Regions from separate parts of the Aphanizomenon sp. CS-733/32 genome, predicted to be linked through region 3. Evidence: predicted binding sites of a transcription regulator. Region 3 holds the regulator's gene; each other region holds the start of a gene.

Region 1 (2,253 bases), on a different contig from region 3:
CCACGTTCAGAACACCGCGTAAACGGTTAACTACCAAGGTTGCTAGAGCTTCTTTTTCGATGTCTTCAGCGATAATTACCAAAGGACGACCGGAACGAGCTACTTGTTCGAGGACAGGAACTAAATCTTGGACTAAAGCAATCTTCTTGTCAGTTAACAAGATGAAAGGCTCATCGAAAACGGTTTCCATCCGTTCTGCGTCAGTAGCGAAGTAAGGGGAAATATAACCCTTATCAAAGCGCATCCCTTCGGTGATTTCCAATTCGGTGGTCATAGACTTCCCTTCTTCTAGGGAAATTACGCCTTCTTTACCCACCTTGTCCATAGCTTGAGCAATCATGCTACCGACTTCTTCGTCGTTACCAGCGGAAATTGCCGCAACTTGAGCGATCGCCTTAGAATCTTCTACAGGGCGAGCGTGTTCAGCAATTTTTTCGACTAAAAACGCCGATGCTTTATCAATACCGCGCTTTAATAAGATCGCATTAGCACCAGCAGCAACGTTCCGCAAGCCTTCCTTAACGATCGCGTGAGCCAAAACGGTAGCTGTGGTTGTACCATCACCAGCAGCGTCGTTAGTTTTAGAAGCAGCTTGACGAATTAGAGCTACACCGGTATTTTCGATGTGGTCTTCTAATTCAATTTCTTTAGCGATGGTGACACCATCATTGACGATTTGTGGTGCGCCGAATTTCTTCTCTAGAACCACGTTACGACCCTTTGGACCAAGGGTAACAGCTACAGCTTCAGCGAGAATATCAATACCACGCTCTAGAGCGCGACGGGCGTTTTCGTTGTAAATAATGCGCTTTGCCATAATAAGTCTAAATCCCGGTAGTAAATTAATTAAATTTGGCGAAGAGTTGGTGAGTGGTGAACAGGTAATTAGGAAAGGTCTTTACCCATTACCTATCACCAATTAGCTAACGATCGCCAAAATGTCTTTTTCCGAAAGGAGTACATACTCATCTGTACCCAACTTGATATCAGTGCCAGCGTACTTGGAGTACAACACTTTATCGCCAACATTAATATCCATTGTTTGACGAGTTCCGTCGTCATTGCGCTTGCCAGGACCAACAGCGGCGATTTCGCCTACTTGGGGTTTTTCCTGGGCATTATCGGGCAAATACAAACCGCCTGCGGTTTTTTCTTGGGGGGCGCTCACTTTGATGAAAACGCGATCGCCCAGGGGTTTAACGGTGGAAACGCTCAGAGATACAGCTGCCATACAAAATTTTTTGCTAAATTAGCACTCTCGACTCATGAGTGCTAATTTAGCTTTATCTAGGACACAATAGCAATCATGGCTTGTGTACGGGTTTCCGAACTAAGATGAGGGTGGCGACACTTAAGTGCAAATATCCAATTATTTTAGTTGTCAGGGTTTGTTGCGTAAGTAATGAATATTTTGATATGGACAACTTTATTTGCAAACCTGGGAAATTGTTATAGAACTGTAATCAGGGATCTACTCAATGAGTAACATCACAATGATCCACAAACAGTCGTCTCATCCCTAAAACTACTAGGGATAAGGGAACAGGTAATAGGTAACATTACCAATTACCCATTCAAAAAACAGATAAATGCTCAATTCTGTTACAAATCGGCTAGTCTAGAACTTGGTAATGCTGTTAACAAGGACTGGGAGAGCGATCAAACCCATCAGTTAACACATAGTTATTCCATAGGCATCTTCACAGCCCAAGTCAAAAACTTGCGTGTTTGTTGTTCTAGAACGATAATAGTAGTTTACCTAGATGGGGTCTGGTATCGCCAATTAAATCCAGAAGTCATTAGAGTAGGTCATCCAAAGACCAGTAGATTGGTAACGAGTATGGTGAAGAAATTTATATTTTTAACCGTGCTTGGCCAAAACATTCCCCGGTTGATTTTCTACCTCCAAATGGAGGCTGAACATCCGAAGGATAAGTAAAGCAGCGGTGTACCAATGAAAGCGCGGGCGAGTTTCGAGCTAGGGTCATCTTGAAAAAATACTGACTTGTGATTCACAAGGACAATAATTTTATCAGGGTTTTTAGCCTGCAACTTTCAAATGGATCTATAATAGCGCATTATAAAGACTACTGCTATACGTATCCTTACTAGACTTTTTCCATTCACTCGCAAGTCCGTTGAAAGTAACTAACACTTTTAAGACTTCGGGGAGTTAAAGTAAGTTAAGTGGGAAAAAAGACAACATCTGAAGTCATCCACCATACAGGATAACTATATCAATACCTTAATGGA
Region 2 (2,253 bases), on a different contig from region 3:
GTCAGTTGTAAAATTCCTGTTCCCTCTTCCCTTTTCCCTGTCACCTGTTCCCTGTCACCTGTCACCTGTCACCTGTCACCTGTCACCTGTTCCCTGTCACCTGTCACCTATTCACGGATCATTCTTTGCCCCAGGGCAAACCCTAACAGCAAGATAATACCGGCAGCAGTAGCCAGCATTACTGGTAAACTCATACCCTGAACTTTCATTGCCAGCAAATTACAACCTAAAGTAATTGACCACAAAATAAAAGCCGCATTCCGTTGGGATAGTCCCCAAGCCAACAAGCGATGATGGATGTGGTCTTTACCAGGTGTACTCAGAGGGTTTTTTCCTGCCATAAGCCGGCGAACAAACACTTGAGTAGTGTCAATAACTGGCAACAGCAGAAATAAAACCGTCGGGATTAGGGCATAGATTGTATTTAATTGGAGTTTGCCTAAAATGCTGGTCGCTGCTAAAACATAACCAAAAAAGTATGCACCAGCATCACCCATAATGATGTGTGAGGGGTGAAAATTATGGCGTAAAAAGCCCAGTGCCGCCCCTCCCAAAGCCGCTAAAACCAAAGTAGCAGCAGCGCGGTTATCAAACTGGGCAGACACGCCTAACAAACTGATAGCAGTAATAAAGCTGATACCACCTGCTAAACCATCCATCCCATCCATGAGGTTAACAGCATTAGTGATCCCCACCACCCACAGCACCGTTAACGCCATAGATAAAAGAGAATCAATGGGTGTACCAAAGGCAACTTGGATGCTAATCCCATTACCAACCAACAAAAGTGCTGTTGTTACCTGCGCCCATAACCGCACAGACGGAGGTAAGCCAAATTGGTCATCAATAAAGCCCACCAGAACTAAAATTGAACCACCGAGGAGAATCGTTAAGACCTGAGCTAAAACCCCTTGCAGTTCAATCGGCCGCAAGAGACTAGCTAAGACCAAAGCCGCAATTACCCCCGCGTAGATTGCCAAACCTCCCGCATTAGGTAAAGGTTCTTGATTCAATCGTCGAGCGTTGGGTTGATCTGCCCAACCTACCTCTAAGGCAAATTTACGAATTGTGGGAATTAACCGCCAGGTGACAACCAAAGCTAATAGAAAGGTAAATACTACAGCTAACCAGCCGGAGCCGCTAGGGTCAGCAATGCCAAGGGATTTAAGGGAGTTGGCTAAGTTCATCTGCTCCCAATATAATCATTAGTTTTATGGTCAAACATAAGTATCAACTGTTAGTATTAATCAATTTTGGGATTTTGATTGTTAATCTAAATTGGAGAAAGGGATTAGCACTCTTGGTCAGTGAGTGCTAAATTGTCTAATGGAAGCAATAGAAAATAAAACATGACTAAGATTATTGCATTTAATGAAGAATCACGGCGTGCTTTAGAAAAGGGTATTAACGCCCTGGCAGATGCAGTGAAAATCACCTTAGGTCCAAGAGGTCGTAACGTCCTATTAGAGAAAAAATTTGGTACTCCCCAAATTGTTAACGATGGTATCACTGTTGCTAAAGAAATTGAATTAGAAGATCCTCTAGAAAATACTGGCGCTAGACTAATTCAAGAAGTGGCATCAAAAACCAAGGATATAGCTGGTGATGGGACTACCACTGCCACAGTTCTAGCACAAGCCTTGATTAAGGAAGGGTTAAAGAATGTAGCGGCTGGGACAAATCCCATGAGCTTAAAACGGGGTATTGATAAAACCGTTGAGGCGCTGGTCAAGGAAATTGCCAATATCGCTAAACCTGTAGAAGGAAGTGCCATTTCTCAAGTTGCTACAGTTTCCGCTGGTAATGATGCAGAAGTTGGACAAATGATCGCCAGGGCGATGGAGAAAGTGACTAAAGACGGTGTGATCACCGTTGAAGAATCTAAATCCTTCACTACTGAACTAGAAGTGGTAGAAGGAATGCAAATTGATAGAGGTTATATTTCTCCCTACTTCATCACCAACAACGAACGGATGACAGTAGAGTTTGAAAATGCTCGCATCCTGATTACCGATAAAAAAATCAGCAGCATTCAAGATTTAGTTCCCATCTTGGAAAAAGTTGCCCGTTCTGGTCAACCTTTATTAATTATTGCCGAGGATGTAGACGGTGATGCTTTAGCAACTTTGGTTGTAAATAAAGCACGTGGTGTATTAGCGATCGCAGCCATTAAAGCCCCTGGTTTTGGCGAACGTCGCAAAGCTATGTTAGAAGACATTGCCATTCTCACCGATGGACAAATGATTTCTGAAG
Region 3 (2,253 bases):
ATTTCCGCTTACTCAATTGTAGTTGATCCTTCTGTGCCGCAATATTAGGGAATAGTAGGGGCGCAGGGTCTGCGCCCAGGATTCAGAAGGAATAAACAAGAAAATCCCGCCTTTAAGTAGGTGAACACAATAAAACCAATCTGTGTAAAGAAAAGTAAAATCGCCTCAACCCTCTTCACTCTTGCCTCTTGCCTTTTGCCTTGCTATAACGACAATTTTCAACGCCAACCTACTTACTCTCTGCTGGTGCTGTCAAAATTTTGATCAATAGAAAGTAATATTTTGTGCCTAAAACCACAACTTAGGTTGATAGACTATGAGATAATACTGAAAAAGAGAGAAATTCGTCTTCTTTTTGGGGTTCGGGTGTGTAGTAATGACAAATGCAGCAAATAAATATTGAAGGTAAATTTTGTGTTCAATTAATACAATATAAGTATATAATCTGCTATCTTACTTTAATTAATAATTAATTCTTTTTTCCGTTTTTGTGGCGAAAACCACATTTTTTTCAAATTTTGATTAAGATTTGCCTTCAGTAAAAAAATCACTTATGCAAGTTCATCTGACTAATCGGCAACAAAATATACTTTCTGCAACTGTCCGTCATTATATTACCACAGCAGAACCTGTTGGCTCTAAGGCTCTAATTGAAGGATTTGATTTGGGTGTTAGCTCGGCTACGATTCGCAGTGTGATGGGTGTTTTGGAAAAATCAGGTTTACTTTATCAACCACATACTTCTGCGGGGAGAATTCCTTCTGATTCTGGTTATCGTATTTACGTTGATCAATTAATTAAACCATCAGAAATTTTAGCGAAAGAGGTAGAAACAGCATTACAAAAACATCTGCATTGGGAAGATTGGAGTTTAGAAGCTTTATTACAAGGTGCTGCCCAAATTTTAGCAACATTAAGCGGCTGTATTACTTTAATTACGATGCCGCAATCCACGACGGCAAAGTTACGACATTTGCAACTGGTACAAATTGAATCAGAGCGAATTATGTTAATTGTGGTGACGGATGGTTATGAAACCCATTCTAAGGTGATGGATTTATTTTTAGAGAATGCAGAAAATAAACCGGCAGTGGAGGTAATTGATCGTCAGTTGCAGATTGTTTCTAACTTTTTGAATACTCATTTAAGAGGACAGAGCTTGTTAGAAATAGGCTATCTTAATTGGAGTGAATTGGATCAGGAGTTTCGCGTTTATGGGGAATTATTAAAAAATTCTTTGGTAGAATTGACTCACCGTGCTCTGGCACCAACAACTACACAAATTATGGTGCGAGGGATTGGAGAGGTTTTACGACAGCCAGAGTTTTCCCAGATACAGCAGGTACAAACAATTATGCAATTGTTGGAAGAGCAACAAGACCAACTTTGGCATTTAATTTGTGAGGGTGCAGAAATGGACGATGCTAATAAGTCTAAGGTAACGGTGCGGATTGGCACAGAAAATCCTCTTGAACCTATTCGGACTTGTACTTTGATTTCGGCTATTTATCGGCGGGGTTCTGTACCAGTGGGAAGTGTGGGGGTTTTGGGTCCAACTAGGTTAAACTATGAGAGTGCGATCGCTGTGGTTGCAGCAGCAGCAGATTATCTCTCGGAAGCTTTTAGTTAATTTCCATAAATTCATGTTGAGAAAAATCACTTTTGGTCTACTATGGCTAGGATTTATTTCCTATGCCTTTTTCTTTGCTCCTCCCGAACAGCCTAATACTTTTGAGTTAATTAAAAACCTCTCTACAGGCAACTGGCAAGGCATTAATCCTCTGATTATATCTTTATTTAATATCATGGGGATTTGGCCTTTTATATATAGTGCGGTAGTCTTTTTTGATGGTAGAGGTCAAAAAATACCAGCTTGGCCTTTTGCTAGTGGTGCTTTTGCGTTAGGTGCTTTTGCACTTTTACCCTACTTGGCTTTAAGAGAACCCAATCAAAAGTTTGTTGGTGAAAAAAATTTATTTCTGAAAATCCTAGATTCTCGCATTTTAGGAATTTTATTAACTATAGGTACGGCGGTTTTATTGGCATCTAGTGTCCAGGGAAATTGGGGTGATTTCCTCCAACAGTGGCAAAGTAGCCGATTTATTCATGTCATGAGTTTAGATTTTGTGATGTTGAGTCTATTATTTCCCATGTTGTTAGGAGATGATATGGCGCGACGTGGTTGGAAAGATAATCAATTATTTTGGTTATTTGTCATACCTTTATTTGGAACTTTGATTTATTTGTGCATCC

Evidence for each region. The regulator HrcA, encoded in region 3, represses chaperone genes, less so after heat shock. The targets are predictions, from matches to a motif close to TTAGCACTCNNGANTCNNGAGTGCTAA.
Region 1: a site for HrcA is predicted at 1,250-1,276, ahead of groES (co-chaperone GroES). Genes of this name have one in related genera too.
Region 2: a site for HrcA is predicted at 1,292-1,318, ahead of groL (chaperonin GroEL). Genes of this name have one in related genera too.

The regions. Positions count from the first base shown of each region.
Region 1 is NZ_JAQMSE010000200.1:1,095-3,347, reverse strand. Features, by position in the region: gene groL (chaperonin GroEL) at 1-817, opposite strand, end outside; gene groES (co-chaperone GroES) at 920-1,231, opposite strand; gene PN471_RS15830 (response regulator transcription factor) at 2,249-2,253, shown strand, end outside.
Region 2 is NZ_JAQMSE010000033.1:8,322-10,574, forward strand. Features, by position in the region: gene PN471_RS02470 (MraY family glycosyltransferase) at 108-1,187, opposite strand; gene groL (chaperonin GroEL) at 1,350-2,253, shown strand, end outside.
Region 3 is NZ_JAQMSE010000031.1:17,240-19,492, reverse strand. Features, by position in the region: gene PN471_RS02280 (rhodanese-like domain-containing protein) at 1-48, shown strand, start outside; gene hrcA (heat-inducible transcriptional repressor HrcA) at 554-1,630, shown strand; gene PN471_RS02270 (DUF2834 domain-containing protein) at 1,644-2,253, shown strand, end outside.